DNA from 3 places in the Paenibacillus hunanensis genome. Region 3 is predicted to be linked to each of the others. Evidence: predicted binding sites of a transcription regulator. Region 3 holds the regulator's gene; each other region holds the start of a gene.
What was found. The regulator CtsR, encoded in region 3, represses protease genes until heat stress. The targets are predictions, from matches to a motif close to ATGGTCAATAAAGGTCAAACA.
Positions count from the first base shown of each region.

Region 1: a site for CtsR is predicted at 1,368-1,388, ahead of SK066_RS15950 (ATP-dependent Clp protease ATP-binding subunit). Genes of this name have one in related genera too.
Region 2: a site for CtsR is predicted at 1,659-1,679, ahead of clpP (ATP-dependent Clp endopeptidase proteolytic subunit ClpP). Genes of this name have one in related genera too.

Region 1 is NZ_CP139194.1:3,921,622-3,924,911, forward strand. It holds gene SK066_RS15950 (ATP-dependent Clp protease ATP-binding subunit) at 1-1,245, opposite strand, end outside; gene SK066_RS15955 (hypothetical protein) at 1,703-2,071, opposite strand; gene SK066_RS15960 (phosphatase PAP2 family protein) at 2,428-3,290, opposite strand, start outside.
Region 2 is NZ_CP139194.1:173,786-177,075, reverse strand. It holds gene SK066_RS00755 (hypothetical protein) at 536-1,012, opposite strand; tRNA gene SK066_RS00750 (tRNA-Arg) at 1,342-1,416, shown strand; gene clpP (ATP-dependent Clp endopeptidase proteolytic subunit ClpP) at 1,793-2,389, shown strand; gene SK066_RS00740 (PdaC/SigV domain-containing protein) at 2,502-3,290, opposite strand, start outside.
Region 3 is NZ_CP139194.1:5,023,131-5,026,420, forward strand. It holds gene SK066_RS20485 (protein arginine kinase) at 1-736, opposite strand, end outside; gene SK066_RS20490 (protein-arginine kinase activator protein McsA) at 750-1,274, opposite strand; gene SK066_RS20495 (CtsR family transcriptional regulator) at 1,301-1,759, opposite strand; gene SK066_RS20500 (hypothetical protein) at 2,230-2,637, opposite strand; gene serS (serine--tRNA ligase) at 3,225-3,290, shown strand, end outside.

The DNA.
Region 1 (3,290 bases), 1.1 Mb from region 3:
CTGCTGTAGCTTGCCGACCGGAATACCGGTTTTGCGTTCGACAATTTGCTGAATATGCTCGGTACGTACTTCGGATGGTGTGCTCGCACTAATGCCTTTGCTCAAGCTTTCCAGCAAAATTGCTTCTTCATCGCGAAGCTCAGCAGCACGCTCATATTGCTCAGATGCAGTTGCCTGCTCTTTTTCCAAACGCACCTGCTCCAGACGACTGCGCAGCTGGGTATCATCACTTGCCGATGCAGCCAGATTCAGCTTCGCACCTGCTTCATCCAGCAAATCGATCGCTTTGTCAGGCAGGAAGCGATCCTGAATATAACGATGGGATAGCTGTACACAGGCTGCTATTGCTTCATCGGTATAACGTACACTGTGGTATTGTTCATATTTTGGACGCAGCCCATTCAGAATCGCTACAGTCTCTTCCAGTGTTGGCTCGTCGACCATTACAGGTTGGAAACGGCGTTCCAGCGCAGCATCCTTTTCAATCTGACGATACTCCTTCAATGTGGTCGCACCGATCACCTGTAGCTCACCACGAGCCAGTACAGGCTTCAGCATATTGCCTGCATCCATCGAGCCCTCCGCAGAGCCTGCACCTACAAGCAGGTGAATTTCATCGATGAACAGTAATACATTATCGCGCTGTTCCAGCTCAGCGATCAGTTGTTTTACCTTTTCCTCAAATTGTCCACGGATACCTGTTCCAGCTACGAGCGAAGCCACATCCAGCGAATAGACTTCCTTGTTCAGTAGCTTCGACGGTACTTTGCCTTCAATAATACGCAGTGCCAGTCCTTCTGCAATTGCTGTTTTACCGACACCTGGTTCACCGATCAGCACCGGATTGTTTTTGTTACGACGATTCAGAATTTCGATCACACGCTCGATCTCTTCATCACGTCCGATCACGGTATCAATACGACCTTCGCGAGCCGCATCGTTCAGATTGCGACCGAGCTGATCCAGAATACCGCCACCACCGCGGCGAGTCTGTGTGCGAGCTCCCGCAGCCGGTTGACCTGCTGCACCATTCGAGCGATTCGATTGAGATTGCATAAAGCCTTTGAAAAATTCATCCAGTGGCGACATGCCCTGACCGGACGAACCAAAGCCTGCATTAAAAGGTACACCGCTATTCATCTTGGCATAGCAGTCCTGACAGAGAAACATTTTTTCCGATTTATGATTAACTGTAAATTGAAGTCCTACGGTTGCTTCGTGTTGATTACAATGTTGACAACGCATCGATCATTGCCCCTTTCATGGATAGAATTCCATATAAGTTCGAATTAAGTAAGCCTATATCAACTACACAGAAACGTTATTGATCAGAAAAGGTCAGTTTGATGTTTGATCAATATGTTCTGACTTTGACTTTCTTTGACTATTATAACTCTTCTGTATATAAAGTCAATACGTTACAGATAGTTTTCAGTAATATTTTTGTATGCAACTTATTAATAGTTACAAAAAAGACAGATATCCTCTTTGTTGGATAGCCGCCTTCAGGTTTATATATTCGATGCGATGGGAGTGTAGATGTACATTATTCGAATATATACATACATTTTACACATACATCCTTTTAGCCGGATAGAATGGATACATCGTAGAAACAGGAATAACCAAATGATCTGCCTCTAACAGAGGTTCAGAATTTCACATGGATGGATAAGAAGCGATGGGACTTATTTCTGAGATTCTATTGGAACTGATCGCTAACATCCTGCCAATGTGTTAGATCCGGTAGCCGTTGTGCGCCCCAGTAATTCAGAAATAAGGTCAAAATCTGATCGTGATCCTGAGTAAGAAGTTGATAATGCCTGAACTCCTGCTTACTAAACTCTAAACGAAGCTCGACTACCATCTGTCCCGCCTGCTCCGCTTCCTCTAGCGAAGCAGCTTGTAAATAGATGCTATTTTCAAGCGGAACTGACGGCTCCAGCACGACAAAGTCATACAGCTCCAGCTCTCCGATAAGCTCACGAAATAATGAAGCATTCAAACTTTCGTTAGAATAGGTGGTATTGCCGCAGGTTAGCTCATAGCTCAGATTATCATAGGACATCATTATCATTCTCCTCTTTTTGTAAGTGTGTGGCTTTGTTTTGATATGTTTTGGTGCTTTGGTGCTTTGGTGTTATGGTGTTTTTGGTATGTGACGCTATGTGGATATGTATTGTACGTTTGTTTTCTCTTAGTGTACCAAGCCTGTATATTAAAAACGACCAAAAAAATCCTCCTGACCGATGGTTAGACATACGATCAGGAGGATAGCTTAGTTGGATGAGCAGCGAATCCCTACAATGAAACGAGGGAGATAATGATGATATAGGCGTACGATCAGACGAATAGTCATTGGATCGAATTAGCCTCTTTATTCAATCGATCATACTACTTCTCAAACATCCAAATAGACGATGCCGCTTACTTGGACATGACTTGTAGCTTCACACTTGTATTGCTGTATATCGGCTTCACACTGTAGCCCTCTGGCAGACCCGTTACCTGTACCGAAGCGAATTGACCATGCTTCGCTGTAGGAGCGCTAATGATGATTTTGCTACCATTGCTAGGAATGTAACCGTTCGTGAAATTGAGCTTTAGCTTACCTCCATACATTGCAGTACCATCGATTTTGAGCAGGTCGTTTTTGCTGCTAATATTCAGCTCCAGCGTTCCTTTGGATGCTTGCTTGTAATCGCCACCGATCACGAGCCAGCCGTTTACCTTCTCGGACAGTACACCGCCCTCGTTCGACACATTGCCGCGTCCGAACGCATAGCCATTTTGACCTTGCAGTGTACCTGCTTGCAGATGAGTTGCGCCAGTGTAGCTATTTTTCCCTGCCAGCTGTAGTGTACCGCTACCCTTCTTAGTCAAGCCACCTTTACCGGAAATCGGGTTGCGCCATGTATCCTTGCTATTGAAGCCGCCTTTGGCAGCATCCATCGTTACCGTCACATCATTCGGGAAAGCACCAAAGCCATCTGCCGCTGCAAACAGATTCAAACGTCCCCAGCCTTCTGGATCATTCAGCACCGGATAAACAGAAGCGAGACCAGTTGTTGCCAGCACCCAGCGACGCTGTGCATCGGTCAGATAAGGTAAACGTGTCTCCAGCAGTACCTCAGCACCCTTCGGAACGGATACTGCTTCATTAGTTGCTGTAATCTGTGGGAACCCATACGTCAGACGCTCGGTATAGGCTTGCTTATTCGCCTGATAATTGCTAAAACGGTCTGTCGCTGTACCCTGTTGATCCTTGAGCACCTTTTGCGCCTGAGCAT
Region 2 (3,290 bases), 840 kb from region 3:
CAACTTATCTCGCTCAGTGTAATCTCATTTTCATTCAACCAGGCTTAGGTACATGGACTCAAAATGTCCCGGCATAACTTTTTAAGTCCCACATCTATATTAACCAATTTTCGATGTAGAAGCAAGTATTGATGTCAACTATTTGAAGTGGATGTGTTCCTGCGTTACGATGCGAATAAAACGTTTATACATCTGAGCTTTAACCTGCTTGTTTGTAAACGAGGAAGTGAGGGAGTCTACCCAAACGCCTTCAACGCAATCAGGACACACACAAAGCAGCCTTTGTACGTTTAGACCTTCTTTTCCTATTACTTTTCCTGCAAAGACAGCTCTTTCTCTATAAGCATTAACCGCAATAGATCGTTTTAATGACAGTTTTTCTATATATTTTCCTTTCGTATTACTTGGAAATTTAAAATAAGTTCCCCATCTCCATAGCATTCGAAAGCACCACAATGAGCACGAGACAACCCTGACCAACTTGAAAATAGGTGTAAGGCAAAAAATAATATAGAAAGGGCATACGATTTTTGAATTAACTTTGGCTTTTTTTAGGGTTATCTGCCATAACCACACTAAAATCGCCAGAAAGTACACCATTAGCGCTAGAAAAATTAATGATATGTAAGCCTGTTCCTGTAGCTTTTCCATTGTTTGGAATAACCATTTGCTTTTTGGGAGGGATTTTATAATATAAATAATTTGTTGTACGATTAGCTTTTCTTACAGTTACTGTGAGTTCACTATTACCAGTATTGTAAACCCAAACTTTCAGCCAACCATAGTTTGCTGGCACTACAAAATTACCACCGCTCCTAGTAATAGAACTTCTCGTAAGCGCAACTTGAGTATCATTTGGAGTCATTCTATCATTATGAGAAATCGAGGAAATGATAGAGGCAGAAGTTGGTATCGCAGTTGCTGACTGTTCATTTAAAGTCTGCGAACTTATAGGAATAGTAGTAATCAAAGTTGCTGAAATAGCTACCAAAAAAGATTTGGATACATTCATAAGTATTGAACCTCTTTTCAAAATATATTGTTTTGTAAGTCTACATACTTGCTAATTTTGATCAAGCTACGAAATGGCTACAATATCACTAACTTGCTTCAACCCGTGTTGCTACTCTCAGTTAATCTGGAATCACAGCTATTGTTCAAGGCAGATAGATAACCAAAGCTCAGTCTACCTACAGTCCCAATCCAGATTTATGTGTACAGGGAATAGAAGCTGGAGCAAAACGGCAGATAGAGTTGAAAGGTTGACGCTATCGATGTTGTAAGGGCTATCTTGCTTTTTAAGGTTCTTTCATCTATAATCATTCTTGCTGTTGCTTATTTGCGCCCGTGGTCCAATGGATATGACGTAGGCCTCCGAAGCCTGAGATCCAAGTTCGATTCTTGGCGGGCGCGCCACTTGATTTACTGTATGAGCAAGATATACTTTTCAAGGTATTCATTGTTTCCTTGCACAGCATTCCAGTAATAGTTATACCAGACAATTGTTAAATACATATTATTTCCACTAACGAATCGTGGAAATGAACGTCAACCAGCCGAGGCTGGTTATTTTTATATGTAGCTGTATACTGGAAAATAAGCGTGCTTCTTCTTATATTAACCCAATTTCCAGTAATTTAGAAATTTTTAGGATGGATAGTTTGACTTTCTTTGACTTTTAGTTTGAACTACCCTATAATGTGGTAAGAACAATTGATTCTTGTCATTGTTTGACCAGAGATTCCACTATATAATGACATTTACGATGATCGTAATTTAAGGAGGGTTTCTAGTGAGTTATATCCCTATGGTCGTAGAACAAAGCAGTCGTGGCGAACGCGCATATGATATTTATTCCCGTTTGCTGAAAGACCGCATCATCTTTCTAGGTTCGGAAGTTAATGATGTCGTAGCTAATGCGATTATTGCACAAATGCTGTTCCTGGAAGCCGAAGACCCAGAAAAAGATATTCACCTTTACATTAACAGTCCTGGCGGTTCGATTACTGCGGGGATGGCGATTTATGATACAATGCAATTTATCAAAGCCGACGTATCTACGATCTGTGTAGGTATGGCAGCAAGTATGGGCGCATTCCTGCTGAATGCTGGTGCAAAAGGCAAACGCTTTGCACTGCCAAACAGTGAGGTTATGATTCACCAACCACTCGGTGGTGCACAGGGTCAAGCGACCGACATCGAGATCAGAGCTCGCCGCATTCTGAAAATGCGCGACAAGCTGAACAAAATCCTGGCTGATCGTACAGGTCAACCGCTGGATCGCATCGAGCGCGACACCGACCGTGACTACTTCATGACAGCAGCTGAAGCGGCTGATTATGGTCTGATCGATAAAGTAATTGAAAAAACACCTCCACAAGGCGTGTAATAACAACTTTGTGTATGTGTGGAAATAGCCAAAAAGCTGCAACGGGATGAGCCGTTGCAGCTTTTTTGTTTTTCATATTGAGCTGTGGATTGATTCACATATGGGATAACATCTATTGATAAGCTTGGAACGGATTACTATCAGGAGCAAGAAATTGATTCCAGTTAAAATGAAATTCCAGGATTCCGAGATCGCCTGGAGCGATCTGATATGGTGCAAAGAAAATAGTAAAACCGTTATTAGTCAGATATGATTGATTAATATAGGCTGTCGAATTTTTAGCCAGTGCGTCAAATTTGTCTGGTGTATACCCTTTAACCTCACCCTGCTTTTTGATATCGAGTCGCAGGAATGTTCTCAAATCTTGTACATGAACAGCATTAGATGCCAATATATCTTCTAGCTGAATCACTTTACCATCTCTCAGGTTAAAGATCATAGCTGTCTGCTTCAAGCCTGAATATGCTTTGCCCACATATTGATATTCTCTAAACACAACACTAATGATACCGTTCTGATTGTAAGTGACAGCATAGTTGCCTTGTATGGAGTAACGCATATCTTTAGCATGAGGTTCACCTGCAATCTGCATCTGTTGATTCGCGGCTGCAAGATACTTCTCACTATGTGTTTGAAGTGCTCCATTGATATCATGTTGTGCTTCTTCGTTATTCAGACCGGATAGTACGGGATAGACAATATTAACGTCGGTATATTGGTTGGGAATGGAATTCTTCAGCTGGGTTGGTGTGATTGTGACTTGATTCAAGCCTGCTGTCGTAAAATCTACAGTAATCGATTTAGAATTCCAATGGATCAGATAGCCAAATGAATCCGCTAATGCCGTCGTCTCTACATACAGCACGCCTTTAACTAGCCTGCCCTCATACTGTTCACCTAA
Region 3 (3,290 bases):
TGACTACACTGCGCAGATTATCAATAATCTCTTGTTCAGACAGACCCAGTGTGATCTGATTGGAGATTTGAAAAATATTCCCGAGTGCTTCACTGCCTTCACCGTACAATCCGCGCACCGCCAGACCTACCTGCGATACCGCTGATAAAATACGACCAATCTGATTCATGATCGCAAGCGCTGGTAAATGCAGCATAACCGAAGCGCGTAGCCCTGTACCGAGATTAGTCGGGCAGCTTGTCAAATATCCACGCCGATCATCAAAGGCATAATCGACTACACGTTCAAACGCATCATCAATCGCGGTTGCGCGCTGCCATGCCTCCTCCAGCTGAAAGCCGGGATACAGACACTGAATACGCAGATGATCCTCCTCATTGATCATAATGCTCACCGATTCATTTTCCGCCAGTAATACTGCTCCAGCGCGTGAGTCATTGATCAGGTTCGGACTGATCAGGTGCTTCTCCATCAATACTTCTTTATCGACATCATCCAGCTCATCCAGCACAAGCGGCTCAAATGGTCCCTGCGCCTGCACACCTTCATCCTGCAAGGCAGCGGTCAATCGTTCGCGCACCTGCTGGGCTTGCTCGGTGGAAGCGATAATCGGGAATGGCTGATGCACCAGATTGCGGGCAATACGTACCCTGCTGCTGATTACAACATCCGAGTAATCTCCGCCCTTTTGCATCCATTCGCTCAAAGGCTTTTCGGTAAAACGGAGATTCGGCATACGTCATTCCTCCTTACAACTCCTGTGAAATTTGCTTGTCCAGCTCGCGAATCTGATCTCTCAGCTGCGCTGCCTGTTCAAATTCCTCTTCGGCAATACGCTGCTGCATCTGCTGGCGCAGCTCGTTAACCTGTCGTCTCACCTTGATCTGCTCACCTGCACGTGCGGGCAGCTTACCCGAATGGGCAGTACTACCGTGTACACGCTTGAGCATCGGATCAAGCTGGCGATCAAAGGTCTGGTAACAGGAGCTACAGCCAAATCGTCCCAGCTTACGAAATTGCGCATAGGTCATTCCGCATTCTGGACATTGCAGCTGCTGCGCTGGCGTTCCAGCGACCTTCGCCTTGTTCCCTGCATCAAAATCCATTAATCCAGACAATAGATTATGGATGGAAAAGCCTCCGGAAGTGCCCGGGATCAGCTCCCCCTTTTCACGCGCACAATGCTCGCAAATGTGAAATTCAGTCTTTTCGCCATTTACGATTTTGGTGAAATGCAGGGTAGCCGGCCGCTGCTGGCATTCCTGACAAATCATTCAAATAACCCCCTTCTCCCGAGTGATCAAGAGCCAAGCAAGGCGATCAGCATCGCTTTCATCATTCTTGCACGGACTTCATCTCTATAGGGAAGATTGATTGAAATGACATCTCTACATACAACCGCACGCATCAGCTCAGACTCACGCTTTGAGATCAGCCGTGCCTCCAGAAGCTGATAGATCAGCCCCTCCGCAGCACTCTGACTCATACTCTGACCGATACTTTCGTGGATATGCGTGTGAATCGTCGATTGTGCAGGTAGCTCAATGCGACGAATGCGGATATACCCGCCACCGCCACGCTTACTTTCCACCAGATAGCCTTTTTCCAATGTGAATCTCGTACTGATCACATAATTGATCTGCGACGGTACACAGGAAAACTGGTCAGCCAGATCGTTACGCTGAATTTCCAGCGCGCCTTCGCCCTCCTGAAGCATGCGTTTCAAATATTGTTCGATAATGTCGGAGATATTACGCATCGTATCCTCCTCCATGTATAGTTAAAACATGAATTCGTCAATGATAATATCAAAGTCTACATAAATAACACTTAACCATATCATTCATGGTCAGAAACGAATGCATAACACAGTTATTGTGACATTTAGGTCGCCATTTCCAGGCATCATCACATCCATTTCAAGTGTTGATGATTTTCAAACACGAGGTGCAATGAAAATGAATTCGCGTAGCAAAACATAATTCCCTGTCATCACAGTAAATGAATAGATTTGCTCGCTGACTTTGACTTTCTTTGACTTTATAATATTATACCATAAAATTCCGGTTTGCCAATACTGCATATCTATGAATAGTTCTAACACTACGCTATTTGATATATCCCCAAACCATCTACTTTTAATATCATAGTCATTCATTTCCATACGATCCGTATTTCGATGCATCATCATCCATGTTGAGAACGCAGCTTACATTTTATGTCTCACCATTACAGTGTACCTTCAATAATAATCATATCTGCATTCTCCAGCTTTGTTCTAATCCATGTTGTAAATTGAAAAATAAACTGCCGCTGCTCTTCATCCTGTACGGGCAATTGATCCAGCTCGGCTAAAATAATATGCCATATTTTTGCCTCGATCGGATTGTCCCAGCACGGATCAAACCTATCATGTGTTTCTCCCGTAGAGGGATCAACGAGTGGAAATTGAGCTTTGACGATGGGCAATATACACTCAAAATCTTCACTATAGATGAAAAGCATATACTCGTTCTGATTATGATACGGTGTATCCATATCGCCTCCGTTAACAGCGACGAAAATATAACCAGGACTATTTTGAACGCCATCGTACTGGTAAATCAGCTGGGGAATCTTGCGTTTCTTTTTTGCCATCAGGATCACTCCTTTGTTCATGGTTATGTATGCAACTATATCTGCATTTTTATAGAGAATGTATAATCATTTTATCGGATGCTCACAGGAGTTTGGTTGCCATCTCCAGTGTGTATAATCAGCATTGTAAACGTTTATTTATTCCCCCGCAAATCGATTCTTTATCGTCTATCTATCAGTGTAGTTCTAGCTATACTGATGTGTTCCTCGCACTGTTCGTACACCTATCTCCAGCGGTGAAAATCAATCCAAATCCCTTTTACACCTTGACGCTCCCCTTCTCATCCTGTACACTGTGACAAAATCCATATTCGGCAAATCGCCTGTGAAGGGAATCCAACCCGGAGGCGTTCTCGTCAAGGAGTTACTGCTATGTAGCGTTATGATCGGTTGCAGTAATGTCCCTAAGTTAAACGGTATTCGCCCGTTATCGCGGAACCTGAGTGGATCGGAGACTGTGTCTCTGATTAAATTGGGTGGCACCGCGAGCAGAGCGCTCCTCGTCCCAAGTTGATGAGGAGCGCTCTTTGTGTTTTACAAAATAAGCGGCAGCACAGACACTGCCCGATGCCCAAGGAGCGAATACGATGTTAGACATTCAGTACATCCAGCAACATGCCACCCTTTTACAGGAGATCGCCATCAAAAAGCAC